4 regions of the Mesorhizobium huakuii genome follow, and region 3 is predicted to be linked to each of the others. Evidence: predicted binding sites of a transcription regulator. Region 3 holds the regulator's gene; each other region holds the start of a gene.
The links. Region 3 encodes PhoB, which activates phosphate uptake and scavenging genes when phosphate is short. Its sites were predicted from a motif close to TGTCATNNANCTGTCAT; they were not measured.
Positions count from the first base shown of each region.

Region 1: HB778_RS02700 (acid phosphatase) is a predicted target of PhoB. The motif match lies at 5,993-6,009, and genes of this name have one in related genera.
Region 2: phnC (phosphonate ABC transporter ATP-binding protein) is a predicted target of PhoB. The motif match lies at 3,742-3,758, and genes of this name have one in related genera.
Region 4: HB778_RS25310 (LTA synthase family protein) is a predicted target of PhoB. The motif match lies at 2,217-2,233, and genes of this name have one in related genera.

Region 1 is NZ_CP050296.1:543,356-550,746, forward strand. Features, by position in the region: gene HB778_RS02675 (PLP-dependent aminotransferase family protein) at 2-1,420, shown strand; gene HB778_RS02680 (hypothetical protein) at 1,649-2,146, opposite strand; gene HB778_RS02685 (DUF922 domain-containing Zn-dependent protease) at 2,286-2,855, shown strand; gene HB778_RS02690 (RBBP9/YdeN family alpha/beta hydrolase) at 2,862-3,395, opposite strand; gene HB778_RS02695 (Lrp/AsnC family transcriptional regulator) at 3,504-3,983, shown strand; gene HB778_RS02700 (acid phosphatase) at 4,315-5,847, opposite strand; partial or broken gene HB778_RS02705 (cytochrome-c peroxidase) at 6,046-7,325, shown strand.
Region 2 is NZ_CP050296.1:1,903,986-1,911,376, reverse strand. Features, by position in the region: gene phnE (phosphonate ABC transporter, permease protein PhnE) at 1-763, opposite strand, end outside; gene phnE (phosphonate ABC transporter, permease protein PhnE) at 767-1,681, opposite strand; gene phnD (phosphonate ABC transporter substrate-binding protein) at 1,795-2,703, opposite strand; gene phnC (phosphonate ABC transporter ATP-binding protein) at 2,806-3,663, opposite strand; gene HB778_RS09325 (DUF1868 domain-containing protein) at 3,796-4,506, opposite strand; gene HB778_RS09320 (DapH/DapD/GlmU-related protein) at 4,989-5,603, opposite strand; gene phnL (phosphonate C-P lyase system protein PhnL) at 5,600-6,307, opposite strand; gene phnK (phosphonate C-P lyase system protein PhnK) at 6,310-7,086, opposite strand; gene HB778_RS09305 (alpha-D-ribose 1-methylphosphonate 5-phosphate C-P-lyase PhnJ) at 7,083-7,391, opposite strand, start outside.
Region 3 is NZ_CP050296.1:2,226,408-2,233,798, reverse strand. Features, by position in the region: gene pstC (phosphate ABC transporter permease subunit PstC) at 1-106, shown strand, start outside; gene pstA (phosphate ABC transporter permease PstA) at 110-961, shown strand; gene pstB (phosphate ABC transporter ATP-binding protein PstB) at 958-1,761, shown strand; gene phoU (phosphate signaling complex protein PhoU) at 1,787-2,494, shown strand; gene phoB (phosphate regulon transcriptional regulator PhoB) at 2,514-3,203, shown strand; gene HB778_RS10890 (ROK family protein) at 3,358-4,605, opposite strand; gene xylF (D-xylose ABC transporter substrate-binding protein) at 4,874-5,914, shown strand; gene HB778_RS10880 (sugar ABC transporter permease) at 6,060-7,391, shown strand.
Region 4 is NZ_CP050296.1:5,263,359-5,270,749, reverse strand. Features, by position in the region: gene HB778_RS25325 (acyl carrier protein) at 1-48, opposite strand, end outside; gene fabG (3-oxoacyl-[acyl-carrier-protein] reductase) at 248-985, opposite strand; gene fabD (ACP S-malonyltransferase) at 1,046-1,993, opposite strand; gene HB778_RS25310 (LTA synthase family protein) at 2,272-4,200, shown strand; gene HB778_RS25305 (pilus assembly protein) at 4,234-5,871, opposite strand; gene rpsF (30S ribosomal protein S6) at 6,337-6,837, shown strand; gene rpsR (30S ribosomal protein S18) at 6,837-7,085, shown strand; gene rplI (50S ribosomal protein L9) at 7,288-7,391, shown strand, end outside.

The DNA.
Region 1 (7,391 bases), 1.7 Mb from region 3:
AATGGATAAAAATCAGACCAATATGCCGGATTGGTCGGCGCTGATCCCGGTTCTGCCGGGCGACGGCCCGCGCAGCCGCGAGCTTTATGCGGCACTGCGGCGGCTGATCGAGACCGGCGCGCTGCCCGCCGGCGCCAAATTTCCGACCACCCGCGATCTTGCCCGGCGTTTCGGCCTGTCGCGCTCGGCTGCGGTCGCCTGTTTCGAAATGCTGATCTCGGAAGGCTTTGCAACAGCCAAGGTCGGCGCCGGCACCTTCGTCGCGCCCAATGTGCCGCATCTGCCGGTGACGCTGATGAAGCCGCGCCCGCCGGAGATCGATGTTGCCACGTCGCTGCCTTGCGGTCTCGGCGTCGCGGTGTCCGACCCGCGCACGCTTGATGTGTTCCGCATCCTTCTGTCGCGCCACCTCGCCCGCCCCGCGCCTGAGCATTTCCGCTATGGCGATCCGCGCGGCGGCCTGCCGCTGCGCACCGCGATTGCCACGTATCTCAGGACAGCCCGCGGCGTACGCTGCGACGCCGGCCAGATCGTGCTGACTTCGGGGACACAGCAAGGGCTCGATCTGCTGGCACGCGCGGCGCTGCGTCCCAGCGACGCCGTGTGGATCGAAAACCCTTGTTACCTCATGGCGCACGCCGTGCTGGCCGGCAGCGGCGCCAGGATCATTGGCGTACCGGTCGATGCCGAAGGGCTCGATCCCGAAATCGGCGAAAGCCTTTGCCCGAACGCACGCGCGGCCTATGTCACGCCCTCGCACCAATATCCGCTCGGCGTGACGATGACGATGCGCCGTCGCCTTGCCCTGCTCGACTGGGCGCGGCGAAACGAGGCCTGGATCATCGAGGACGATTACGACAGCGAGTTCCGCTATGCCGGCCCGCCGCTGACCTCGCTGCAAGGCATGGATGGCGCGAACCGCGTCGCCTATCTCGGCACCTTCTCCAAAGTGCTCTTCCCCGGCCTGCGCATCGGCTATGTCGTGGTGCCGGAGCCGCTGCTCGATGCCGTGATGGCGGTCCGCGCACGCTCCGACCGCTACCCCTCGACACTGGCCGAAGGCGCCCTGACCGATCTCTTGAACGAAGGCCATTTCGCCGCCCATCTCAGACGCGTGCGACGTCGTGTGCAAGCCGCGCGCGACGTGCTGGTGGCCGGCCTCGAAGCGCATTGCGGCGATAGGCTCGACGTGACGGTCCCCGAACAGGGGCTGCATCTGATGGCCATGCTGAAGGGCGGCGGGCTGGACACGGCAATTGTCGAAGCGGCAAAAGCGGTGGGCGTCGGCGCCCGGGCCTTGTCCGCCATGTTTGTCGAGGGGGCGCCGAAGCATGGGCTGGTGCTGGGCTTTTCCGGGTTTTCGGATGCGGAATTGATGGGGGCGACGGTTCGGCTGGGCGGGTGCTTCGGCATTGAGTGACAATGGGCGAGCACAGTGCTGCCCCTCATCCGCCTGCCGGCACCTTCTCCCCGTATAGTGACGGGGAGAAGAATGCTGTCGCAAGCCTCGGCGCCTCTTCTGCGACGCTGACAATTGGCGAAATCTGCGATGACAGCCCCTTTCTCCCCGTCACTATACGGGGAGAAAATGCCCGGCAGGGCAATGAGGGGCAGCGCAAACGGTCGAAGCCAGGCTCCTGGAACGCCCTCAATCCGCATCACCGGCAGGTTTCGCCTTGCCGCATTGCGCCAGCACCTTGCCGATAGCCCCGCTCGAGCCCTTCAGCGGAAAACTGTTCGCGCCATATTTGGCCGCGCTGACCGACACATCCCCCTTCGAACGTAACAAATCCAGCAGCGGATCGGCTTTCGCCAAATCCACCGTGAAATAACCGTACATTTCCTCGAGCTGCAGCGTCTTGGTCACCGTCTTGCCGTCGGCCTTGAAGTCGAACGCGCCGCTGATGCCCGGTTCCAGCTGCTGGCCGCTCGCACCGAGATCGTAGCTCAGCACCGGCTTGTCGAAACAGGCCAGCATCAGATGCGCGTCGCCCTTCGGTCCGCCGCAGACCGAAGCGGTCAGCACGCTGCCGCCCTCGTCTTCCTCCATCTTGGCGCTCCAGCCGCCGCAGGACGCGGCAAAGGCCGGCTGCGTGGCCTGCAATGCGGCCACGGCACCGGCGATGACGAGATAGCGAACGCTCATGACTTCCCCTCCGACAATTGCAGCACCCGTCGGCAGCATATAGGAAAAGCGATCCCGTGACATTGGCCGTTGCGGCAAGGTCGTGTGGTCCGGGTTGGAGAGAGCGGTGTTGAGAGCCTGCGTTCGTCTGTGCGTTTTGATGGCGGCACTGGTCACCTTGCCTGTGGCTGCCCAGGCGCAGTGGAAGCCGGTCGAGAAGGTCGAGACCTACGCCATTTCGGGTCAGTCCGGGCTGGAGCTCTACCGGTCGATCGGCGAGAACGGGCCGAATGTCGGCATTACCCGCGCCATCGCCTACACCAACTTCAAGCTGACCTGGGGGGTCAGGGACTACAAGCCTAGGGGCAAGGATTGCGTGCTAACGGCGGGGAATCCGAAACTGATCATCACCTACACCTTGCCAAGTCCTTCCGCGCCGCTGCCGCCGGCCGTCCAGAAGAACTGGGAGGTGTTCATCGCCGGCGTCAGCGCCCATGAGAAGGTGCATGGCGCCAGCATGATAAAAATGGTGCACGACATCGAAGCCGCGACAGACGGGCTGACCGTCGCCGACGATCCCAAATGCAGCAAGACCAGGGCCGAGGTGGTCCGTCGGCTCGACGCGATCTCGAAGGCGAGGATACAGGCCAGCCGCGATTTCGACCGCGTCGAGTTCGGCCAGGGGGGCAATCTGCAAAAACTCATTCTTGCCCTCGTGAATGGCGGCTGAGCGCCTTCAGGCCTCGGACGCCAGACCCTCGAGTAGCGCAAGACCTTCCGGCCAATCGCCCTGGCCGCTATCGGCATTGATGTGGCCGAACGGCCCGATGACGACCAGGCGGCTGCCCCATTGCGTCGCCCGCGCCTGCGCATACTCCGCCGAGCCATAGGGGTCGTCGGTGCTGGTCACCACCAGCGAGGCAAAGCGCAACCGACCCTCGGGAATTCCGGCGAAAGCCATGCCATATCCGGGAAAGACCGCCGACGCCGGATCGGGAACGGCGACCAGCAAAGCCGCCTTGACCGGCCTTTGCGAAATCTTCTGCCAGTGCGCGATCAGCAGGCAGGACAGGCTGTGCGCGACCAGCACCGGCGGCTCCGGCGCCGCGATCACGGCAGCCTCCAGCGCCGCCAGCCAGTCGGTGAAATCGGGCAGGTCCCAGCTTGACGGCTGGAAGCGCCGCATCGCCGGATTGGCGCTTTCCCAGCGCGATTGCCAATGCGCCGGACCAGAACCGCCGCTCCCCGGCAGGATGATGAAATGCGTCATGTCGCCTTGCTCCTATCGATTGATGGGGCATGGTGGCGTCTTGCACTGGCATCGAGAATGGGAAACGATCGGAAAAATCACGTCCTTGCCGATGGATTCAAGGTGACCATGAAGACCAGCGATGAGCGCACGCCGCTCGACCCGACCGACATAGCCATCATCGAGGCCATGCAGGAGAACGGCCGCATCGGCATATCCGAGCTTGGCCGGCGGGTCGGCCTGTCGCAGCCGGCCACCTCCGAGCGGGTCAAGCGGCTGGAGGAGCGCGGCATCATTGCCGGCTACACCGCGGTGATCGATCCCGCAGCCCTTGGCCTCGGCATGATGGCGATCATCCGCGTGCGCACCACGCATGAGCACATCCGCCCCTGCCTGAAGCAGTTCGCCGAAATGCCCGAGATTTCCGAGGTGCACCGGCTGACCGGCGAGGACTGCTTCATCCTGAAAGTGGTCGTGCCCTCGCCCGCCCACCTTGAAACCATCGTCGACGCCGTGGCGCGCCATGGCGCGGTCACCACGGCGCTGGTGCTGCGCAGCGAGACGCCGAAGCCGATCGGCCGCGACCTGATCCGCAGATCAGGCGGTTAGATGGTTTGAGACGTTTACCCAGCACGTACCCCACCTCACCCCTCCCAACACGGAAGAGAGGAAGGGCGGCGGGGTTGGCGAACGCGCGCCTTTCCTCTCCCCCGTCGATCGGGGAGAGGTGGCTCGGCGAAGCCCAGACGGAGTGGGGGGTCGACCTGGCTCGGCCGCTGTTATTTCAAGCCGGGGCGATATCTCGCTGTGACTGAGGCCTGGGTGTCAGCGGCAGCGCGTTTGAGAGATGGCTTCCCCCACTCCGTCGCTGCTTAGCAGCGCCACCTCTCCCCCCTCCGGAGGGAGAGGAAAGGTGCCAAGACCGGCGAACCAGCGCAGCCTACCGGCTCAGATCAAGCGCCGCACTCAGATCCCCCATCGGCGGCTCGCCATTGGCGGCCAGCGCCTTGTCGCGGGCGACTATGCCCGAGAGTACCGGAAGGTCGTAGCGCGCGGTGATGAAGCGCAGGATCGAGGTCGTGTCATATTGGGTGTGGTCGACCGTACCCATTTTCGCATAGGGCGAGATGATGAAGGTCGGGATGCGGTTGCCCGGACCCCAGCGGTCGGCCTTGGGCGGCGCGACGTGGTCCCAGTAGCCGCCATTCTCGTCATAGGTGACGACCACCAGCATGTGGCTCCATTGCGGGCTCTTCTCCAGATGTGCGACGAGGTCGGCCAGATGCTGGTCGCCCGATGTCACGTCGGCATAGCCTGAGTGCTCGTTGAGATTGCCTTGCGGCTTGTAGAAGCTGACAGAAGGCAGTTTGCCGTCGTCGATCGCCTTGATGAATTCGGCGCCGTCCAGTCCGCCATCCCTGAGGTGCTCGGTCCGCGCGGCAGTGCCCGGCGCATAGGCCGCGAAATAGTTGAACGGCTGGTGGTGGAACTGGAAGTTCGGCACCGGTGTCGCGTTCTTGCCGTCGAGCGCGGCCTGCCAGGCGCCGGCATACCAGGCCCAGTCGATCCCCTTCAGCGACATGAGGTCGCCGATGGTGATGTCGTGCTGCGGCGGCAGCGTCGTCGGCTGCGTCGGATCGGCCAGCGCCTTGTCGCCGCCCTCGACCGGCTTGTTGGCGCTCGGCTGGTACGGCGGCTGCATGGTGTTGACGGCGTGGAAGTCGGGCGTGATGGCGCCGTCATTGACGAATTTCGGCGCACCGCCAAGTGCCGAGGCCGGCGAATTGTCGGCGACTTTCAGCGTCTTGCCATCGGCCTCGACGACGGCGATCTGCGCCTTCACGGGGCTGGTGTCGGCATGCGGATAGACCGGCGCGCAGGCGCAGGCGAGCATGATGTGATTGAGGAAGGAGCCGCCAAAGGCACCTTGGAAGAAATTATCGGCGAGAACGTACTTCTTCGCCACCGCCCACATCGGCAAGCCGGAGCCGTCATAATGGCCCATCACCAGGCCGCCGGAATCGGCCCAGGCGGCAAACTTGTCATTTTTCCCGCCATCGATCTGCATCTGCTCCTGGTAGAAGCGATGCCAGAGGTCGCGCGTGATGACGGAGGTCTTCTCGTTGAAGCCGCTGGCGTCGTCGATGGCGAAGCTGGCATTGGCAAGATGCGCCGACTGTGCCTCGGTCACCACGGGCGTCACCCCCTTGGCGGTCAGCCCGCCCCAGGCCGGCGGCAGTTCGGCAAGCGGCTTGCCGTCGCGGTCGAGTTGGCGCGCCTGATCGGCCGAGACGTTGGCCAGCCCATTGGCGCCGGGGAAGCCGCCATAGAGATTGTCGAAGCTGCGGTTCTCGGCATAGATGACGACGACGGTGTCGATCTTGTCGTAGCCGGGAGGGGCGGCGTTGGCAGCGGTGACGACCGATACCAAGGCCGTGCTGGCCAGGAAAAGCGAAGTGAGAAGCCGCGTCATGAAAATCCTCATGGCTAAGGGGATGGCTGGAGGCGTCGTGCATGGCGGGGAGCAACGGGCCATGTCCGAAAACGGTAAGTCGATGCCTTGTAACCTTTGTGACATTTGGCGTTCCGGCGAACACGCTTTCGTGAGGGGCCGGACCAGTCATCAATCCGTTGCAGTGGGCACCTAATGCCAAAAAAACGGACTGAATTCATGACGACAGGACGAGGCAGACGCCTGATGGTCGCGGCCGCCGCCGCATCGTTGTTCGCTTTCGCCATCACTTTGCCGGCGACCTTCGTCCGCGCCGGAACCGGCACCGTCCACCCCGGCCCCCTGTCGCGCGCGATGCCTTCGCCCGAGCGCAGACGCTGACCGCCCTCGGCCGAAAAATGTTCTTCGACCCGGCGCTTTCGGCTTCCGGCAAGCAGGCCTGCTCGTCCTGCCATGATCCGCATCACGCCTTCGGTCCGGCCTCGGCAGCACCGGTCGAAATGGGTGGCCCGAACCTCGACCGGCCGGGCGTGCGCGCCGTGCCGTCGCTGCGCTATCTCCAGGCGGCGCCCGCCTTCACCGAGCATTTCTACGATTCCGAGGACGAGGGCGACGAGAGCGTCGACAATGGCCCGACCGGCGGCCTGACCTGGGACGGCCGCGCCGACCACGGCAAGGACCAGGCGAAAATCCCCCTGCTCTCGCCCTTCGAGATGGCCAACAAGGACGAGGCCGCCGTCACCGCCGCCTTGCGCAAAGCGACCTATGCCGGCGAGTTCAAGGCAATCTTCGGCGATGACGCGTTCGACCACCCCGGCGATGCCTTCGACGCCGCCGCCGAGGCGCTCGGCACGTTCGAGCAGAGCGCGTCTGATTTCTACCCCTATTCCAGCCGCTACGACGCCTTCCTCGCCGGCAAGGCTGAGCTCACGGCGCAGGAACTGCGCGGCCGCGCGCTGTTCGAGGACGAGACCAAGGGCAATTGCGCCAGCTGCCATCTCAGCGAACCCGCCAATGACGGCGAGCCGCCGCAATTCACCGATTTCGGCCTGATCGCCATCGCCGTGCCGCGCAACGCGGCAATTCCCGCCAATGCCGATCCCGCCTATGTCGATCTCGGCCTGTGCGGCCCGCTGCGCACCGATTTCAAGGGCCGGACCGAGTATTGCGGCCTGTTCAAGACGCCGACCCTGCGCAACGTCGCGCTGCGCAAAAGCTTCTTCCACAACGGCACCTTCCACACGCTGCGCGACGCGGTCGCCTTCTACGCCAGCCGCGACACTGATCCCGGCCATTGGTACCCCAAGAATGCCGACGGCACGGTCAGGCAATATGACGACCTGCCAAAGGCTTACTGGGGAAACTTGAATCAGGATCCGCCCTTCAACGGCAAAAAGCCCGGCGGCAGGCCGGCGCTGAACGATGCCGAGATCGACGACATCGTCGCCTTTCTGGGCACGCTTACCGACGCCGACCAGCAGGCGGTGCCAGCGAACTGAGCCCCTCGCGCCTTGCTCGGTCCCGGCCTGCCCGCCCGCGAAAAGAAGGTGTCTCGTTTCTGCCGG
Region 2 (7,391 bases), 320 kb from region 3:
TGACGATGGTCTGCAAAAGCTTCGTCCAGACGTCGCCGTGCTGCCACTGGGCGTTGTTCCAGATGTTTTCGCCGGCCAGTGCGAGGTTCGAGGTGCCCGGCTTCAGCTCGGGACCGGACACGATCAGCGAGACCACTTCTCCCGCTGATTTGCCGAAGAAGGGCGAGCGTGTGTCGAAGACGAAATTCGCCCAGCCGAGGAAGCGCTTGCGCACCTTGACGCGGTCGACGGTGACGCGCACCTCGCCGACGAAGCCCATCTTGGCGACCACCTCGTCATCATGCGCGGTGATCCAGTCCGGTACCGGCCCTGTGGCCACCGGCTTGCCGCTGGTCAGCGCAACCGGCACCGTCTCGCCATTGGCCACGATCGTCGCCTGCGCCTTGTCGAAGGTGACGGATTTCGCTGGACCATCGATCAGCACGGTGAAGGTGCCGTCCGGATTCTTGATCACCCAGTCGGGGTTCGGGTTTTCGCCAAGCGCGGAAAAGCGCGGGTATTTTGGCGTGATCTCAGGCTGGTCGAGGCGGAACTCGGGCTGCAAATCGTAGCTGATCCACTGTGTCAGGAACAGCGGCAGACGCTCCCAGTGTGATTCCCGCAGAACTTGCGGCAGGCTGAAGAACCACAGGACATAGATGAGGTAAGTCAGGATGCCGACGAACAGGAAGAGCGGCGCAAAGCGTTTGTACAGCGGCCGCCGGAACACCTGGGGATAGCGCTCCTCGATCGACAGCATCTCCTCGGCGGTCATCGTCGCCATGGTTTAAGCCCCCATCATAAAGGCTTGCTCGCCGACCAGCTTGCGGCGCAGCCAGGCGGAAAACTGGTCGATGATGAAGATGGTCGTGAACAGGAGCAGCACCAGTGCCAGCGTCTTGGCGCCGAAGCCGCGCGAGATGGAGAGCTTCAATTCCTCGCCAATGCCGCCGCCGCCGACGGCGCCGATGATGGTCGAGATGCGGACATTGATCTCGACGCGCAGCAACGTGTAGGACATGAAGTTGGGCAGCACCTGCGGCAGGCCGGCAAAGCGCACCCGCTCGAACCAGTTGGCGCCGACCGCGCGCAGACCTTCCTCGGCACGCATGTCGATGTTTTCGTTGATCTCGTAGAACAGCTTGCCGAGCGCGCCGATCGAATGCAGGCCGATGGCGATGATGGCGGCGATCGGGCCGATCGAGACGATGGCCGCGAACAGGCCGGCAATGACGATCTCCGGAAAGGCGCGCAGCAATTCCATGAAGCGCTTGACGATCAGCCGCAGCAGCGGATGGGGCGTCAGATTGCGCGCCGCGATGAACGAGAACGGCACCGCGAAGATGAAGCCGATGAAGGTCGAGACCAAGGCGACATTGACCGTGGTGATCATCAGCTCGAAATATTCGGGGATGTAGAAGCCGCCCCAGACATAGATACGGCCGAGCGGGAAGTTGAATTCCTGCGTGCCGGTGTCATGCGGCGAGGCAACGTCGAACAGTGCCCGCCAGACATCGTTCCAGTCCTTGGGGATGAGCCAGCTCAAGAAATCCAGAATATGCGGCAGCCGGTCGAAGAAATGGCCGGCATTGGCCTCGTCGGCGAACCACATGCTGGCGAACATCGCGGCGAGCAGCAGGCCGACGCCAAGCACTGTGTAGAACCGGCGCAGCGACGTCTGGCGTCGCCAGGCATCGGCCATCTGGTGGGTGGCGCCAGAAGGGGCTGTCAAAGGAGCGGCTGTCACGGAAAGGGTCATGATCGGAGATGCAAAAAGGGCGGTGTTTTCAGACACCGCCCTTTCCGATTTCGCCGTTAGCCGCCGATGGCTGCCTTACGGGCTTCGACGATGACGCTGTAGAAGTCGGGCTTCACTGGGACGTAGCCGGTGAAATCACCGCCTTCGACGCCTTCGAAGCAAGCCTTGTCCTTCTGCGGCAGCTGCGTGAAGAAGTTGGCAAGCTTGGCGGTCATGTCGTCGCCGAGCGCGGTGCGCACGACCAGCGGGCCGTTCGGGATCAGGCCCGAACGCCAGACTTCGACGAAGTCATTGGGGTCGACGGCGCCCTTGGCGACTTCCTTGTGGAAGGTGCCGGAGGTGTAACCGTTCTTGAAGTCGCCGATGCCGGAGGAATCATCCACCGCGACATCGACCTTGCCGTCGCGCACGGCCAGGATGTTGTTCTCGTGGCCGCCATTGAACTGCGTCGAAGCGAAGAAGGCTTCGTTCGAGGCGCCGGTGGTCTTCGGAATCTGCGTCAGCGGGATCAGGTAGCCGGAGGTCGAATCCGGATCGGCATAGCCGAGCTTTTTGCCCTTGGCCGACTTGATGTCGGTGATGCCCGAGGTCTTCAGAGCCAGGCCGATCGAATAGTAACCGGTGGAACCATCGGTCTGCTTGGTGGTGAGGATCGGGGTGACAGCCTTCGGATCCTTAAGATAGACGCTGGCATAGCCCGAAGCGCCGAGTTCGGCGAAGTCGAGCGTGCCGCCGAGCAGGCCCTGGATGACGCCGTCATAATCGGCGGCGGGGAACAGCGAGACCTTTTCGAAGCCGAATTCGGCCTTCAGATGGTCGGCCAGGCACTGGTAGTTGCGCAGCCGGTCGGTTTCGTTTTCACCGCCGAGGATGCCGACGCGGAATTCCTTCAGATCGGCGGCGTGGGCCATGCTGGTCGCCATGGCGAGCACCGAAACGGCACTGAAAACCATCTTCCTGAACATTTGATGTCTCTCCTGTAAGTTCCGGCCCCGCGCCGGCAGCGTTCTTGATCTTGACAAGTGCCCTTGACGTGGGCGGACGATCCGAGCCGCTCTTTCTTGAACTCAGTAACCTGGGAATGCAGGTTCGAGCGGTCCGGCGGATGCAGCGATCTTTTGCTTGAAGGCAACGCTTGTGGAGGTGATGGTCTCCGATATCTCTGCGCCATTGCTGTCGGCGCCGTAGACGAGGCGAACGGCCTCGCGATTGAGTTCTTCGGGCGGGCCATCGAAGACGACCTTGCCGGCGGCCATGCCGATAATGCGGTTGCAATAGGCGCGGGCGGTATCCAGCGTATGCAGATTGGTGACGACGGTGATGCCTTCGCGCAGATTGATGTCCTGCAGCGAATCCATCACCACCTTGGCGTTGAGCGGGTCGAGCGAGGCGATCGGCTCGTCGGCGAGGATCACCTTGGGCTGCTGCATCAGGGCACGGGCGATGGCGACGCGTTGCTGCTGTCCGCCGGACAAGGTGCCGGCGGGCTGAAGTGCGGTGCGGGCGATGTCGAGCCGCTCGAGCGCGGCGACGGCCTCGGCGCATTCGGCGCGCGAGAACATGCCGAGCAGGTTGGACAGGGTCGAACGGTGGTTCAGTTTGCCAAGCAGCACATTGGTCAGCACGTCGAGGCGCGGCACCAGGTTGAACTGCTGGAAGATCATGGCGCAGTCGCGCTGCCATCGCCGCAGCGGTGAGCCACGCAGCTGGGAGACCTCGGCGCCGTCAAAAAAAATCGACCCCTGGCTGGGGTCGACAAGACGGTTGATCATGCGAAGAAGGGTCGATTTGCCGGCGCCCGAACGGCCGATGACGCCGACCATCTGACCCTGCGGGATCGAGATGTTGACGTCGCTGACGGCGGTGTTCTTGCCAAATCGTCGGCTGACACCGCGGATTTCGAGCGTGGCAGAGCTTGCTGACATGAGCAGGTTCCAGTCCGGACCTTATTGATCGTCAGGCATTCGCCTAGCGCAGCCACATGAACCTGCCGTGTCGCCACCATGTCAGTTTTGTTACGCTCCACAGGCGCGACAGCCGGCACGCTTTGCAGGCATTCAGCCGAGCACCAGCAATTCCTCGAAATGCTTCATGTCGCGGAAGGCGCAGAAGGCGGGCGCCTTGATCTCGATCACCGGCGCCTGCCTTGCGAAAAGGGCGAGGCTATCGTCGAACAGCGCCTGCCATGCCGCTGCCCTGTCGTCTGCCAGACGCTGGATCTGATAGGCGAAGGTGATGTGGAAGACATAAGCGTCGTGATCGGGGTGCCGGTAGCCGAACGGCACCGCCAGCGCATCGCGCCATTGACGCATGATGCGCACGTCCTCGTCGGTCGCGCCGGCCACGGCAAGGCCGGTCGGCACGATTTCGACCACCTTGATGTTGAACGGGCCAAGGCCCTCGAAACCTTTCAGCCGTTCCAGATAGAGCCGGGTCATCGCATCGATGCTGGTGTCGAGCGGCACGTCCTGCGGCCAGTAGGGCAAGCGGCGGCGATATTCGATGATGCCCTGGAACAGCGTCATGTGCAGGCTGGAAACGGGCGTGAAGGCGAGCCGGTCGGCGTCGGGCATCGCCAGCATCTTGTCGCGCGCCGCAAGCACCACAGCCTCGGACGGCGAACCGCTGACGAGATGGCTGACGACGGTGTTGCCGGGCTCGGTCAGAAAATTGCCTGAGGTGTCGTAGCGCGTGCCGAGATGCGTCGGCGGCATCGGATTGGAGCCGGCAAAGAACCCGGCGAGTGAGGGTGTGACAGTGTCGAGCATGGCGATCTCCTTGGGGAGATGGCGTCCTGTCCGAGTCATGTGTCAAGGATGTGAAATTGTCGAATGTTCAAAACCATATATCGAGCCGCGAGCAAGACATGCCAACACAAGCGACACTCGTCAGTAAAAGGTATCGTGCCCATCTATTGCAATGCGAAGACGCTGGTCTACCTCGCTCCTCCAAATTGTCGTGCTTTCCTAGCCTTAGCTTGTCAGCCTGGCTTACCTGTAAGTTGCGCAAGGACCCACAGCATATAGAGCGGGGCTATTGCCGCCGTCAACAAAATACAACCTAGTATCATCAGCGTTACTGAAGAGCCAACATCGGATTGCCTCCAACGCTTAGCTGCAAGCTTAATCACCAGAATTCCCAACGCGACCAACCCAAGTCCAATGAAAAGAGGTATTACGACAATAAAGGTCACATATGCTCCATGGCACTGGGTTGGGTGACTATTAGTCCGATGAAAACACCATTCGCGTCAACCATGCTTCTCCAGAAACGCCTCGGCGGACAGCTCACGGAAGTCCTCTAGGCAAGCACGCAGCCTGGCATGGTCCCAGTCCCACCAGGCAAGCGCCTGGTAGCGTTCGGCGGTGCGGCGGTCGAAGCGTTCGCGGATCAGTTTGGCCGGTACGCCGGCGACGATGGTGTAGGGCGCGACATCCTTCGAGACCACCGCGCCGGCACCGACCGCGGCACCATCGCCGACAGTGACGCCGGGCAGGACGGTCGAGCCGTGGCCGAGCCAGGTGTCGTGGCCGATGGTGACGCGCTTGGCGCGGCGCTGGGCGAAGAACTCGCTCTCGTGTTCGGCGTCGTCCCAATAGTCCGAGGCGCGGTAGGTGAAGTGGTGCAGCGTCGGCCGCCAGGTCGGGTGGTTGGTGGCATTGAGGCGCACCGCGGCGGCAATGTTGGCAAACTTGCCGATCGTCGCGCACCAGACGGCGCAGTCCTGCATCATGTAGGAATAGTCGCCGAGTTCGCTTTCCGAGACCCGGCTGCGCTCGGCGATTTCGGTCCAGCGGCCGAGCGTCGAATTGTGCACCTCCGCCGTTGGGTGAACCAGCGGCGTCTCCGACAATTTCATGGTCATGCGGCGAGTTTTCCCGGAGCAAAAGCGGTGACGTCGATGATGCGGTCGGCCACCGCCTCGCGCACATCATGGTCGTGGAAGATGCCAAGCAGAGCGACGCCTGCCGCCTTCTTGGCGGCGATGAGTGCGATCACAACGTCGCGGTTGGTGGCATCGAGCGAGGCGGTCGGTTCGTCGAGCAGCAGGATCGGGTGCTCGGTGATGAAGCCGCGTGCGATGTTGACGCGCTGCTGTTCGCCGCCGGAGAAGGTCGCCGGCGGCAGTGCCCAGAGCTTTTCCGGCAAATGGAGCTGCGCCAGCAGGGCGCGCGCCTTGCCTCTGGCTGTCTCGCGCTCCTCGCCGCGCTCGACCAGCGGCTCGGCGACGACATCCAGCGCCGAGACGCGCGGCACGGTGCGCAGGAACTGGCTGACATAGCCGATCGTTTGCCGGCGTACGGCAAGCACTGTGCGCGGACTGGCATGGGCGAGATCGATCAGCCCATCCTCGTGCCTGACGATGATCTGGCCCTCGTCGACGGCATAGTTGCCGTAGAGCATTTTCAGGATCGAGCTCTTGCCGGCGCCGGACGGGCCGCCGAGCACAGTGCATTCGCCTGCCTTGATCGAGAACGAGACACCGGCGACGACAGGCAGTTTGATGCCATCGCGCAGATGCATGGTGAAGCTCTTGGCGACGTCGGAAACAACGAGTGGCGTCGGCATGGTTACACCTGGAGGATCGAGGAAACGAGAAGCTGCGTGTAGGGCGCGCGCGGGTCGTCGAGCACGCGGTCGGTGAGGCCGCTTTCGACGACTCGGCCGTCTTTCATCACCATCATGCGCTGCGACAGAAGCCGTGCGACGGCGAGGTCGTGGGTGACGACGATTGCCGCCAGACCGAGGTCGGTGACCAGTCCGCGCAAAAGGTCGAGCAGGCGCGCCTGCACCGAGACGTCGAGGCCGCCGGTCGGCTCATCCATGAACACCAGCCGTGGGCCGGTGACGAGGTTGCGGGCGATCTGCAGGCGCTGGCGCATGCCGCCGGAAAAGGCGCGCGGCTCGTCGTCGATGCGGTCTTGCTCGATCTCGACGCGCGACAGCCAGTCGACCGCCGTGGCGCGGATCTTGCCGTAGTGGCGGTCGCCTACCGCCATCAGCCGTTCGCCGACATTGGCGCCGGCCGACACGGTCATGCGCAGGCCGTCGGCTGGGTTCTGATGGACAAAGCCCCAGTCGGTGCGCATCAGGAAGCGGCGCTCGGCCTCGCTCATGCGGTAGAGCTCGCGGAACTGGCCGTCGCGCATGCGGTAGCTGGCGGTGCCCGACGAAGGCAGCAGTCGCGTCGACAGGCAGTTCAGCAGCGTCGTCTTGCCAGAGCCGGATTCGCCGACGACGGCCAGGACTTCGCCCGGCCACAGGTCGAAGGAGACGTTGTCGCAGCCGACGCGCGAGCCGTAGAATTTGGAGAGCGCCGAGACGCGCAGCAGCGGTTCGTCGGTCATTGTGCCGGCTCCATTTTTTCCGAGACAGAATGGGTTTCCGGGGCAAGATGACCGCGATGGCCGTCGGCCCGCCGCTTTTCGCAATGGTCGGTGTCGGAGCAGACGAACATGTGGCCGCCATGGTCGTCGAGGATGACCTCGTCGAGATAGACGTTCTCGGCCGCGCACAGCGCGCAGGGTTGATCGAAGGTCTGCACCTCGAACGGATGATCCTCGAAGTCGAGGCTGACGACTTCGGTGAAGGGCGGCACCGCGTAGATGCGCTTCTCGCGGCCGGCGCCGAACAGCTGCAAGGCCGGTGACCG
Region 3 (7,391 bases):
CTCCTCGCTGGTGGCGCTCGGCCTGATCCTGTTCGTCATCACCTTCCTGATCCTTGCCATCGCCCGCTACATGCTGATGCGCATTGACGCCCGCACCGGAGCCTGACCGATGTCGACAGCCGCATCGCTTCACCAGAGCCGCAAGCGCAAGAATGGCGTGATGATGACGCTGTGCGTCGTTGCCGCCGGCATCGGCCTTGCCTGGCTGGCGCTGATCCTTGGCGCCCTGCTCTACAAGGGCCTGTCCGGCCTCTCACTGTCGGTCTTCACGGAAATGACGCCACCGCCCGGCGATGCCGGCGGCCTGCTCAACGCCATCTACGGCAGCATCGTGATGACCATCATCGGCATCATCGTCGGCACGCCGATCGGCGTGTTGGCCGGCACCTACATGGCCGAGTACGGCCGCTTCTCGAAGCTCACCACCGTGGTGCGCTTCATCAACGACATCCTTTTGTCGGCTCCGTCGATCATCATCGGCCTGTTCGTCTATGAGCTGATGGTGCGGCCGATGGGGCATTTCTCAGCAATCGCCGGCGCCGTCGCACTTGCCATCCTGGTCATCCCGGTCGTGGTGCGCACCACTGAAGACATGCTCAATCTGGTGCCAAACGCCTTGCGCGAAGCCGGCACCGCGATCGGCGCGCCGCGCTGGGTGGTGATCCGCTCGGTTGCCTACCGCGCCGCACTTTCCGGCATCGTCACCGGCATATTGCTGGCCATCGCCCGCATCTCCGGCGAGACGGCGCCGCTTCTTTTCACGGCGCTGAACAACCAGTTCTGGTCGAGCAATCTCAACGCGCCGATGGCCAGCCTGCCTGTCACCATCTTCCAGTTCGCTCTCAGCCCTTACGAGGAATGGCAGCAGCTGGCCTGGACCGGCGCACTCATCATCACATTGACGGTTCTCGCGCTCAGCATCTTTGCGCGCAGCCTGACCGGACGCAGAGAGGACAAATGAGCCAGATGTTGTCTCCAGACATGACGATCGCCGCCGAGGCGGTGGCCAAGGCCAAGATCGAGGTCAAGAACCTCAACTTCTACTATGGCCAGTCGAAGGCCCTGAAGGATATCACGCTGTCGCTGCCCGAACGCAGCGTCACCGCCTTCATCGGCCCTTCGGGCTGCGGGAAGTCGACGCTGCTGCGCGTCTTCAACCGCATCTACGAGCTCTATCCCAAGCAGACCGCCGAGGGCCAGGTGCTGCTCGACGGCCAGAACGTTCTCGACCGCTCGCAGGACCTCAACCTGCTGCGCACCAAGATCGGCATGGTGTTCCAGAAGCCGACGCCGTTCCCGATGTCGATCTACGAGAACATCGCTTTCGGCGTCAGGCTCTATGAGAAGATCAGCAAGGCCGAGATGGACGGCCGTGTCGAGCAGGCGCTGAAGCGCGCGGCACTCTGGACCGAGGTCAAGGACAAGCTCAATGCCAGCGGCCTCAGCCTGTCGGGCGGCCAGCAGCAGCGGCTGTGCATCGCCCGCACCGTGGCGGTGAAGCCGGAAGTCATCCTGCTCGACGAGCCGGCCTCGGCGCTCGACCCGCTGTCGACCGCCAAGATCGAGGAGCTGATCGACGAATTGCAAGCCGACTACACGATCGTCATCGTCACCCACAATATGCAGCAGGCGGCGCGCGTGTCGAAGCAGACCGCCTTCATGTATCTGGGCGAACTGGTCGAGTTCGACAAAACCGAGAAGATCTTCACGTCGCCTCGCGAGAAGCGCACGCAAGACTACATCACCGGCCGCTTCGGCTGATCGCACGCATACGAGGACCAGGATCATGGCCGAACATACAGTCGCAGCCTTCGACGAGGATCTCGGACAGATCAGCAGACTGATCAGCGACATGGGCGATCTCGCCGGCTCGATGGTCGGCGGTGCCACCAAGGCACTGCTGAATTCCGACAATGCTCTGGCACAGCGCGTGGTCTCCGACGACGCCATCATGGATGCGCGCCAGCGCGAGCTCGACGACCGCGCCATCACACTGATCGCCAAGCGCCAGCCTATGGCCGACGATCTGCGTCATGTCGTCGGCTCGATCCGCATGGCCGGCGACCTCGAACGCATCGGCGATCTTGCCAAGAACATCGCCAAGCGCGTCGGCACCGTCGGGCTCAGCGCCACGCCGCGCGATCTTTCGCACTCCATCGACGCCATGGCGCAGCTGGTGTTGATCCAGGTGCAGGGCGTGATCGAAGAGTATGCGGCGCGCGATGCCGCCGCGCTGGCGAAGCTGCGCGCCGACGACGAGCGCATCGACGTCAAATACACCTCCGTCTTCCGCGAACTGCTGACCTATATGATGGAGGATCCGCGCAACATCACGGCTTGCACGCATCTGCTGTTCTGCGCCAAGAATCTCGAACGCATCGGCGACCATGTGACCAACATCGCCGAAAACGCGTACTATGTCCTGACCGGCACGCAACTGCCCGCCAACCGTCCAAAACAGGACGAGACGGCGATGTCGGCGCCGGCGGCCTGAGCGCAGGGGTAACCAATCGATGATCGCACCACGCATCATGGTGGTGGAGGATGAGGAGCCGCTTGGCGTGCTCCTCCGCTACAATCTGGAATCGGAGGGTTACCAGGTCGAGGTGGTGACACGCGGCGACGAAGCCGAAATCCGCCTGCAGGAAAACGTGCCCGACCTTCTGGTGCTCGACTGGATGGTGCCGGCGGTGTCCGGCATCGAACTCTGCCGGCGCCTGCGGATGCGGCCCGAGACCGAGCGGCTGCCGATCATCATGCTGACCGCGCGCGGCGAGGAAAGCGACCGTGTGCGCGGCCTTTCGACCGGCGCCGACGACTATCTGGTCAAGCCGTTCTCGACGCCGGAATTCATGGCTCGCGTCAAGGCGCTGCTGCGCCGCGCCAAGCCGGAAGTTCTGTCCAGCGTGCTCAAGGTCGGCGACATCGTGCTCGACCGCGAATCGCACCGGGTCTATCGCAAGAAGAGCGAGATCCGGCTCGGGCCGACCGAGTTCCGCCTGCTCGAATTCATGATGCGCCATCCCGGTCGCGTGTTCTCGCGCAGCCAGTTGCTCGACAATGTCTGGGGCGAGACGATCTACATCGACGAGCGCACCGTGGACGTGCATGTCGGCCGGCTGCGCAAGGCGGTCAACAATGGCCGCATGCCCGATGTTATCAGGACCATTCGGGGGGCGGGCTACGCGATCCGCGAGGATTAGGGATATGCTGATATTCAGGTGATGCCGGCCTGCGAATGGCGGTTTCCCGCGCTTCCGGTACTCACGGACCCAAATGTCCGCTCCGTTCCGGTTCTCGGAACCCGCCATTCTCGACTCGGCCTGACCTGAATCTCAACATATCCCTGCGCGTTACTCAGGCAACGTTCTTGCCGGCAACGCCTGACTTACCCTGCCCGCCCGGCGCGAAAATCTCCTGGTCGACGAAGGTCAGTGCGCGCATGGCGCAGCCTTCGCGGATCAGCGGCAGTTCGTTCGGTTCGGTGTCGAAGGAAATCGATTTCGAGTGCTGGCCGCCAGCGGTCTGGGCGATCGCCTCGCGCAATGCCGGCTCGATCAGGTCGAAGGCGGCGGCGCTGACGCCGACCATGGCGACGGGTGCGGGATCGATCAGCGCGAACAGGCTGCCGAGGCCATAGCCGAGCGCCTCGCCGGCTTTACGATAGGCTTCGCGCTCGGGCCCGTCCCGTTCCCGCGCCGTCGCGGCCAGTGCCCGCATCTGGGCGTCGCTGACATCTGCGACCGGCTCGGTGTCCTCACCGAGCTGCCGGGCATTGCGCCAGATGGCGTAGTTGCCGGCATAGGCCTCGACGCAGCCGCGCCGCCCGCAGCGGCAGAGCGCGCCGCCTGGCCGATGGATCATGTGGCCGAACTCGCCGCCCGAGGAATGGGTGCCGGTGAACAGCTCGCCCTTCAACACCAGCCCCATGCCGATGCCGTGCGAAAGCAGGATGGCGATGAAGTCGTCGCGGTAACGCTCGGGATCGCGCCAGCGCAGCGCCACCGCCATCATGTTGCAGTCGTTTTCCATGGTGGCGGGGATGCCGAACTCGGCTTCGAGTATATCGGCGAAGGCGATGTCGGTCTGTGGCGTGATCGGCGACCACAGCATCGCCCGGGCCTCGGTGTCTGTGATGCCCTGGATTGCCAGTGCGATGCGGGCGACGCTGCGCACGTCGATATCGGGATCCTCGAGGCGCCGCCGCACGATGGCGACGCATTCGCCGATCAGCGCCTCGCGCGACATGGTCAGCGTGTCCAGCCGGCGCTGTTCCTCCGATATCACCTGGCCGGCATAGTCGATGACGGCGACGGACAGGAAATTCAGCGACAGCACCACGGTCATGACGGCCGCGGCCTCCGGGTTGAGGCCGAGGCCGACCTGCGGCCTGCCGCGCTTCAGCGAGCCGGCCTCGCTCGGCTTGCCTTCGGCCAGGATGCCTTCACCGATCAGATCGGAGGAAATCGCCGATATGGTCGAATGGCTGAGGCCGGTGGTCGCGGCGATCTCGGTGCGCGAGGGCCGGCCGGCCCGGCGCACGGCCGCAATCACCATGGCGCGGTTGCGCCGGCGCAGATCGTCGTGACGGATTCCGACCGACATGTTTTCCACATCCTCCCGGTCGCCGCGGTTCCTCCGGCCCCTCAAACGCCGCGTGCGACACGGTCAAATACTGGCAGAAGCGGCCCGTCCTGTCATTTATTTATTCCGAGGCTCGAAAAAATTCGCAGGGACATCAAAATCCATCAGAATCGTTGTTGACAGCGTTCCGGTGTTGGACCAGTGTTTTTCGAGGCTCGAAAAAATAGAGCCTCTGTGCCGGCCTTAGGGCCAGTTTGGTCGCGCCATACGCGGCGCAGGGAGGAATATCATGAAGAGATTCACAGCCGCCATCCTGGCGGGTGTCGCCATGTCGCTGACGCTTGCGTCGGTCGCGCAGGCGAAGGACAAGGTCATCGGCGTTTCGTGGTCCAACTTCCAGGAAGAGCGCTGGAAGACTGACGAAGCCGCCATGAAGAAGGCCATCGAGGCCGCCGGCGACAAGTACATTTCCGCCGACGCACAGTCCAATCCCGGCAAGCAGCTTACCGATGTCGAGAGCCTCATCTCGCAGGGCGCCAATTCGTTGATCATCCTGGCGCAGGACGCCTCGGCCATCGGCCCGGCCGTGCAGAAGGCGTTGGACGAAGGCATTCCGGTCGTCGGCTATGACCGCCTGATCGAGAACAAGGACGTCTTCTACCTGACCTTCGACAACAAGGAAGTCGGCCGCTTGCAGGCCGCTGCGGTGTTCAAGGCCAAGCCGGAAGGCAATTATGTCTTTATCAAGGGCTCGGGCGCCGATCCGAATGCCGACTTCCTGTTCTCGGGCTCGATGGAAGTGCTCAAGGCGGCCATCGACAGCGGCAAGATCAAGAATGTCGGTGAGGCCTATACGGATGGCTGGCTGCCCGCCAACGCCCAGAAGAACATGGAACAGTTCCTGACCGCCAACGACAACAAGGTCGATGCGGTCGTCGCGGCCAATGACGGCACCGCCGGCGGCGTCGTCGCGGCGCTGACGGCGCAAGGTCTCGCCGGCACCGTGCCGGTGTCGGGCCAGGACGGCGACCATGCCGCGCTCAACCGCATCGCGCTCGGCACCCAGACCGTGTCGGTTTGGAAGGACGCGCGCGAACTCGGCAAGAACGCCGCCGAGATTGCCTCGCAGCTGGCCGACGGCAAGAAGATGACCGACATCGCCGGCGTCAAGGACTTCACGACGCCTGGCGGCAACACCGTCAAGTCGCTGTTCCTGACCCCGGTCGCCATCACCAAGGACAATCTCAACGTCGTCATCGACGCCGGCTGGATCAAGAAGGACGAAGTCTGCGCGGGCGTCGCTGCCGGCAGCGTCGCGGCCTGCAACTAAACGGCGCAATACGGTTCGATATCGACGCCGCGGCCCAAAAGCCGCGGCGTTTCTCCAGGGGCTTCCCGCTTCAAGTGACTGCGGAAAGCAAATAGCATCCATGTTCCGGCATCCGCGCCAGACGGTAAACCGGTGGGAGGATAGCATGACCGACACGACCTCTAATCAACCGGTCGGCAGCACGGCGGCGGACAAAGCGCGTGCATCCGAACTCAGCGCCGTTGGAAGGTTTCTCAAGGCTACCGAACTCGACACGCGCATGCTCGGCATGGTCGGTGCGCTGCTGGTCATCTGGGTCGGCATCCATATCCTGTCGGGTGGACTTTTCCTGACGCCACGCAATCTGTGGAACCTGTCGGTGCAGACCTCTTCGGTCGCGATCATGGCGACCGGCATGGTGCTGGTCATCGTCATGCGCAACATCGACCTCTCGGTCGGATCCGTCGAAGGCGTGATCGGCATGATCATGGGCGTGGCGCAGGCCGAGTTCCTCATTCGCGTCGTCGGTTTCCAGCTTGGAAACCCCTGGCTCTGGATCATCGCGCTGGCGGCCGGCGTGGTGCTTGGTCTCCTGATCGGCGCATTCCAGGGCTTCATCATCGCCTATATGGAGGTTCCGGCCTTCATCGTGACGCTGGGCGGCCTGCTGGTCTGGCGCGGCATGGCATGGCTGATCACCAGCGGGCGCACGGTCGCGCCGCTCGACACAACCTTCCAGCTGATGGGCGGCGGACCACGCGGCTCGATCGGCGCCACCGCCAGCTGGATCGTCGGTGTCGTCGCTTGCGTGGCGGTCGCCTTCATGCTGCTCAACGGCAGGTCGCAGCGCAAGCGGTTCCACTTTCCGCTGCGCCCCGTTTGGGCCGAGACCTTGCTTGGCGTGGTTGCTTGCGCCGCTATCCTTGGCGCCGTCTGGATCGCCAATTCCTATCCATGGCCGATCGGCATCGTGCGCCAGTACGCCCAGCAGAACGGCATTACCGTTCCCGAGGGCGGGCTGTTCATCGCGCATGGCATTGCCATACCGGTGCTGATGGCGGTGGCAGTGGGCATCATCATGACCTTCATCACCAAGCGCACGCGTTTCGGCCGCTATGTCTTTGCCATCGGCGGCAATCCGGAGGCGGCCGAACTCGCCGGTATCAACACACGCTGGGTGACCATGAAGGTGTTCATGATCATGGGCGTGCTGGCCGCGATCAGCGCGGCGATCTCGTCGGCGCGGCTCAACGCGTCGACCAATGCGCTTGGCACGTTGGATGAACTTCTGGTCATCGCCGCCGCTGTCATCGGCGGCACGTCGCTCGCCGGCGGCGCCGGCACGGTGATGGGCGCCATGCTGGGCGCGCTTCTGATGCAGTCATTGCAGTCGGGCATGGTGCTGCTCGGCATCGACTCGCCGCTGCAGAGCATCGTCGTCGGCGCCGTGCTGGTCATCGCGGTGTGGCTCGACACCGTCTATCGCAAGCGGGTTTAG
Region 4 (7,391 bases), 3.0 Mb from region 3:
AAGGTGCTCGATGACGATCTTCTTGACGCGCTCTGCGGTGTCACTCATTTGGGGCATCCTCGTCTTTTGTTTGTCTGTCTTCGTTAGCGGGCAGAATGCCGCTAATCAAGCTGAAAGATGGTCCTGCCGGAAACGCAACGGCTACAGACCGGTTTTTGCCCGAACCGCCGGGTTGCGGGCCGCATTACACGAAAAATGGCGGAGGTCCAAGGCGAAATGGTCTCTTTTCACAGCCCCGCAATATCCGTCAAATCATGGCCATGCCGCCGTTGACATGGATGGTCTGGCCGGTGACGTAGGCGGCTTCGTTGGAGGCGAGGTAGGCAACCGCGGACGCCACTTCAACGCTCGTGCCCATGCGACGCGTCGGAATCGCCGCCATGATCGCCTCTTTCTGCTTGTCGTTGAGCTTGTCGGTCATGGCCGATTCGATGAAGCCCGGGGCGACGCAGTTGACGGTGATATTGCGGGTGGCGATTTCCTGCGCCAGCGATTTGGAGAAGCCGATCATGCCGGCCTTGGAGGCGCAGTAGTTGGTCTGGCCGGGATTGCCGGTCACGCCGACCACCGAGGTGATGTTGATGATGCGGCCATGGCGACGGCGCATCATCGGATGGGTCAGTTCGCGGGTCAGCCTGAACACAGCAGTCAGGTTGACCTCCATCACCGTATCCCAATCGGCGTCCGACATGCGCACGAACAGGCCGTCCTTGGTGATGCCGGCATTGTTGACCAGGATATCGACACCTTCGAGCTCGGCCTCCGCCTTCTGGCCGAGCGCCTTGACCTCGTCGCGGTTCGACAGATTGGCCGGGAACAGTTTGACCCGGTCGCCGAGTTCGCCTGCCAAAGTCTCCAGTTTCTCGATGCGGGTGCCGTGCAGGCCGACAATGGCGCCTTGCGCATGCAGCACGCGGGCAATCGCCTCGCCGATGCCTCCCGATGCGCCGGTGACGAGCGCCTTGCGGCCGGTCAGTTCGAACATTTTCGTCTCCTGATCTGAGGGAAACACCCTTCACACGGGTGGGGTCAAATCGCCAGTGGATTATGCAAGTGCGGCCAGCGCCGCCTCGACATCGGCCGATGTGCCGACCGACGCGGTAGCGATGTCGCGGTTGATGCGCCGTGCCAGGCCCGACAGCACCTTGCCGGCGCCGATCTCGTAGAGTGTTGCAACACCGTTGGCGCCGAACCATTCCACTGTTTCGCGCCAACGCACGCGGCCGGTTATCTGCTCGACCAGCCGCCGGGCGATCTCGTCGGGATCGCTGGTCGGGGTCACGGTGACGTTGGACAGCACGGGCACCGCCGGCGCATGCTTCGCCACACCGGAAAGCGCATCGCGCATAACGTTCGCCGCCGGCGCCATCAGCGCCGAATGGAAGGGCGCCGAAACCTGCAGCATCAGCGCCCGCTTGGCGCCCTTTTCGGTGCAAAGTTTCGCCGCCAGCTCGACCGCGGTCTTGGCGCCGGAAATGACCAGCTGTCCGCCGCCATTGTCGTTGGCGATCTGGCAGACCTTACCGGCCCCTTGCGCGGCTTCGGAGCAAGCGGCTTCGACATCCGCCTGCTCCAGTCCGATGATCGCCGCCATGGCGCCCTCGCCGGCCGGCACTGCCGCCTGCATGGCGTTGCCGCGGATGCGCAGCAGCCGGGCGGCATCGGCAACGGAAACAAACCCGGCGGCGGCAAGGGCCGAATATTCGCCCAGTGAGTGGCCAGCGACATAGGCGACCTTGTCCTTCAGCGAGAAACCGCGCGCTTCCAGCGCCCTGATCGCCGCCAGCGACACCGCCATCAGCGCCGGCTGCGCGTTGGCCGTCAGCGTCAAGGTTTCTTCCGGACCTTCCCAGATCAGCTTCGACAGGTTTTCTGCGAGCGCGTCGTCGACTTCCTGGAAGACCCTGCGCGCCTCGGGAAAGGCATCGGCGAGCTCTTTGCCCATGCCGACAGCCTGGCTGCCTTGTCCCGGAAAGGTGAATGCGACGGCCATGCGAGGGCTCCCGAAGACTGGTTTTACTTGCCTGATAACACGAATTTTCCCTGCCTGTGGCGCAAGGCAGGCCGCCAAGTCAAGCCCGGTTCAACCCGGTGCCAGCTTCGAGCCGTGCGCCGAGTGCCTGTTCCAAAAGGCTTTTTGGCGATCACTCCTGATGAAAACCGCTCACGAATCGTTTGCTGGCTCTTCTTATTTCCGCCACAGGCGCTAGCTTTGCGTGACAATTATATGACAATCGCGTGACTTGGGTTGTCGCCGGGTGGGAAGTTAAAGTGGCAAAGAGTTCGAAACGCGCCAGCAAAGCTGCGCCGCAATTCCTGGAAGACGATCCGTCCACCGGCTATCTGCCGGGACGGAGATGGCCGGTCGTCCGTTACGGATTGATCAGCCTGGCGATCTCGGCCATCCTGGTGTTTGCCATTGAATTGATCGTGCGCGGTGACTTTGCCGGGACGGTCTCCTTCTTCCTGCAGCCGCTCAAGCCGGGCTGGACGACCATCGTCGTCTTCGCGCTGATCCTCATCGGTCTCGATGCCGTGCTCGGACGCAGCCATCAGAGCCTGATGATCGTCGCGCCCTTGACCCTGTCGCTGGCCTTTGTCGGGCACCAGAAATCGCATTATCTGGGCGATCCGCTCTACCCCACGGATTTCCTCTACTCCCGCCAGATCGTCGCCCTGCTGCCGCTGCTTGTGCGCGACCGGCCGATGACGGCGCTCGCCATGGTCGTCGGCATCGTCGCCGGCCTGTCGCTGCTCGTCTATGGCTGGCGGCTGTGGCGCCGCAGGGTCCCAGCACTCAGCCGCAAGGGCCGCCTTGCCCGGCTGACGCTGGCGGTGCCGCTGCTCGCCTTCTTCGTCTCGATCATGGATTACGCCACCTTCTCCTGGACCAGGGACCGGCTGCAGATCATCCCGATCATGTGGGACCAGAAGGAAAACTACGCCTCCAACGGCTTTGCGCTCGCCTTCGCGCTCAACGTGCCGATGGCGCATGTGTCGGCACCGCCGGGCTATACGGACAAGGCGATCGCGGCGATCGAGAGGCCGCAGATGACAGCCTCGGTGCCCGATGAAAAGCCCGACATCATTGTCGTCATGAGCGAATCCTTCTGGGATCCGACCAAGCTGCCCGGCGTCACCATCACGCCGGATCCCATTCCCACCGTGCGGGCATTGCGTTCCGGTTCGATGTTCTCGCCCGAATTCGGCGGCATGACCGCCAACATCGAATTCGAGGCGCTGACCGGCTTTTCCAACGCCTTCCTGCCGGCCGGCAGCATTCCCTACCAGCAATATGTGCGCACGCCGACGCCTTCGATGGCGACCTTCCTGAAGAGCGAGGGCTACCGGGCGCGCGCCATCCATCCGGGCACCAACTGGTTCTGGAACCGTGGCGCGGTCTATGCCGATTTCGGTTTCAACGATTTCAAGTCGGAAGAGACGCTGCCACCCATGGAAAAGCGCGGACCGCTGGCATCGGATGCGGCGATGACGGACGAGATCATCCGCGAAGCCGACGCCAGCGACGACCCGGTGTTCTTCTTCGCGGTCAGCCTGCAGAATCATGGCCCCTATGAACCGAACCGCTATTACAACCCGACCCACGCGGTGCAGGCGCCGATCAGCCAATGGGCGCGCGATTCGCTGCTGAGCTACGCGGAGGGCTCAGCCGACGCGGACCGCGGCCTTGAACGGCTGATCGAATGGGCCAAGAAGCGCTCCCACCCCACCGTGATCGCCTTTTTCGGCGACCATCTGCCGCCGCTGGGGCCGGTCTATGTCGAAACCGGCTTCCTGAAAGACAATGTCGCGCCACGCAAAGAAGCAACGCCGCAAGACGCACTGGAGCATCATCAGACTCCGCTGATCATCTGGTCGAACCGCTCCGGTTCGGTCGAGAACCTTGGCGCGGTGAGCCCGGCCTTCCTGCCCTATCATATCCTCACCACTGCGGGGATTACCCATCCCTACTACACGGGGTTTCTGGGAGAGATGCGTGAACACTACCGCGTCGTCGACCGCAACCTGCTGCTGACGCCAGCCGGCGAGGCCACGCCCGACTGGTCGCGGCAGAAGGATATCGACCCGGCGATCCGCGATTTCCGGCTCATTCAGTACGACATGATGTTCGGCAAGCGCCACGCGGCGCCCGACTTCTTCCCCGAGACGGTCGACAAGGTCGTCGCCCATACGAGTTGAGAGGTAAGCTTCGACCCTTCCAGGGTAGAGCTCTCAATTGGTCAGCTGCAGCCTTGAGAACTTGTTGGCGATCTGCTGGAAAACGTCCGGCAGTTTGGCCGGATCGTTGACGGCATAATAGCCGCTCGGGTCCGAGGCGCACGCACTGTAGAGCGTGCGGTTGGCGGCGGTGTCCGACTGCAGCACCATTGTGTAGATTTGCACGCCCTGGTTCTTCAACTGCGTGCACACGCTCTTGGTCCAGCCGTCGACATTGCGCGCCGCCGTCGTCTGGTTGTCCGAGCCGAAGCGGCCACCCGCCAGATAGCCATAGGATGTGTAGTCGGATTTGGTCGGCTGGTTGCTGGCGCCGTAAACAACATTCTCACCGTCGGTGAGCAGCATGACGATCTTGCTGACGCCTGGCGTCTTGAAGGGCGCACCATCGGTATAGGGCGCGCCGGGCGACAGCACCCGCATGCCCCATGACAGGCCCTCCGAGACGTTGGTGCCGGAACCGTTCCGTTCCGTCATCTGGCTCGCCGCCTTGCGCAATTTGTCGAAATCGTCGGTCAGGGGAACGACAGGGGTCGGACAGGAGCGGTTGGGGCCGACGGTGATCGCGCTGCCGGTCTCGGTGAGGATCTTGTTCGTCGGCGCCACATATTTGGCAACCTTCTCCAGGTCGGCGCCCAATAGGGCGTCGACCACGCCGCCAAGCAGGCCGCTGAGGTCGATGCCCAGTATGTTGACCCCCGGCTCGGCGAGTTTGACCTTGTCGATGGTGTCGTCGAGGTACGAATTGTTGTAGCCGGTCGCCGAGTTGCCGTAGGAGCCAGACGGCCTGGTGGCAGGCGCCGGATCGTCGGGAGCAAAGTAAGGCACGAACAGCGTGTCGGGTCTGTTCGGATCCGGGGGTGTATCAGAAATATTATAGGTGCCGGGGCGCGCCTCAACGCAGCCTTTCCAGCCGGTGTCTTTCCATCCGCCCATCAGCCCCAATTGCTTGAATAGCGCCATGTGGTTCGGCCGCTTGCCGTCGATGACGGGGAAATTGATGCCGTTGGTCGAGGACTTGCCGTCCATGTCGATCCAGGACGGATCGAACTCGTCGCCATTGACGTTGACTGCCGTCACGAAGGGAACCAGCGAGGCACGCACCTGGCGCGTCGGCGATTTTGTCGACTCGAGCGTGTCCAGCAAGGACTTCGTCGCCGTCCTCAGTGCCGTCATGCGGGCACCGGCCATCGAGCCGGTATTGTCCAACACCAGCACGACTTCGAGCTGGTTGTTCGATTCGACGGCCGAGGCGTCGACGACGATGTGCTTGTTCTGGCCGAACAGGAAAGCGAAGTTCAAATTGACGTCCGCCGAGGCAACCGCCCTGGTCTTGACGAAGTTGACGCCCCTGTCGACGGTCAGCGTCGCCTGCGCGTTGGCGAGTTCGCCATGTCCGGCGATGTTGGCCTGAAAATAGCGGTCGAAGGCGTCGTTGCGGGTAATTTCCAGATCGCCGAGATGCGAAGAGGCGAGGTTTGCGGCGTCGAGCGCATTCTGCAGGTTGCTCTTGGCCCGCATGATGGTGGACACGTCGACCGCGAACGCCACCGCCGACAGGATGGCCGGCAGCCCGAGCCCCATCAGCAGCGCGAAATTGCCGCTCTTCGAGCGCCAGAACCTGTTGAGAAGCATCCTTACCCCCGAAATGCTTACCCGCTTGATCTGCGCGGATTGCCCGGGCTTTTGCGCCTTCCATGATGAATCGACCGTTGACGGCAGGGCTCAACCCTGCACAACCTGACATTGTGGTTAAGGGCCGGTTGCAGGGAACGCGCCAGGCCATACCGGCGCTGCCGCCTGATTTTGCGGCGCCCTGCGACATCGGGAACGCCGCTTGCCCTTGCCTTATCAGTGGATTGCTGTATAGACGCCGCCAATCTGCCGGTCCCAGCTGGGGGCTGAACGGAGGGCCGGAGGTTTTATCAAAAGCCTTCGTGTGAAGCCGGAAGTGCTTCCGCCTCCCGTGTCTCCGCTCTCGACCGTCTCGTCATGCTCCTTTCTTCCCCGCCCCTTAACCGGGACCAGTGGGTCAGAGAAGTTGCAGAGGCTTTTGCCGCCGGGAACCGGGAGAGAAACGAAGAAAGGCACGAAGACATAATGGCTCTTTACGAACATGTGTTTCTTGCCCGGCAGGACCTCTCGCAGCAGCAGGTCGATGCGCTTGTCGAACAGTACAAGGGCGTCATCTCCGCGAATGGCGGGTCCGTCGGCCGGGTCGAGAACTGGGGACTGAAGTCCCTCACCTACCGGGTCAACAAGAACCGGAAGGCATACTACACGCTCATGGACCTCAACTGCCCGCCGGCAGCGCTCAACGAGATGGAGCGCCAGATGGGTCTGTCCGAGGACGTCCTGCGTTTCCTGACCATCAAGGTCGAGGCGCATGAGGAAGGTCCGTCGGCCATGATGCAGAAGCGCGAAGAGCGCTCCGAGCGCGGCAGCTTCGGCGACCGCGACCGTGGCGATCGTGGTCCGCGTTCATTCGGCGACCGTGATCGCGGCGACCGTGGCGATCGTCCGCCGCGTTCGTTCGGCGATGCCGGTGGCGATCGTGGTCCGCGCCGTCCTCGCGAAGGCTTTGAAGGGGGTGCAGAATAATGGTCGACATCAACCAGATCCCGACCCGGCGCCCGTTCCATCGTCGCCGCAAGACCTGCCCGTTCTCCGGCGCCAACGCGCCCAAGATCGACTACAAGGACGTGCGTCTGCTGCAGCGCTACATTTCCGAGCGCGGCAAGATCGTGCCGTCGCGCATCACCGCCGTCAGCCAGAAGAAGCAGCGTGAACTCGCCAAGGCGATCAAGCGCGCCCGCTTCCTCGGCCTGCTGCCCTACGTGGTCCGCTAATCCTCTCGAACGGGCGGTTCGCCGCCCGTTCCTTTCGCCGGCCATGACGGGCATGACCGGTTCAGCCATCAAAATCCCGAGTTGAGGTCAACGCCTCTAACTGCCGCGACAGGCAGGACAGCGACACCGGCGCTCAAGGCGCTCAAGCTTCCTGACCTGTTCCATTGAATTTGGCGCTCGCGCCTAAGAAAGGAACAAAACCATGGAAGTCATTCTTCTCGAACGCGTTTCCCGCCTCGGCCAGATGGGTGATACCGTCAAGGTCAAGGACGGCTTTGCCCGCAATTTCCTGCTGCCGCAGGGCAA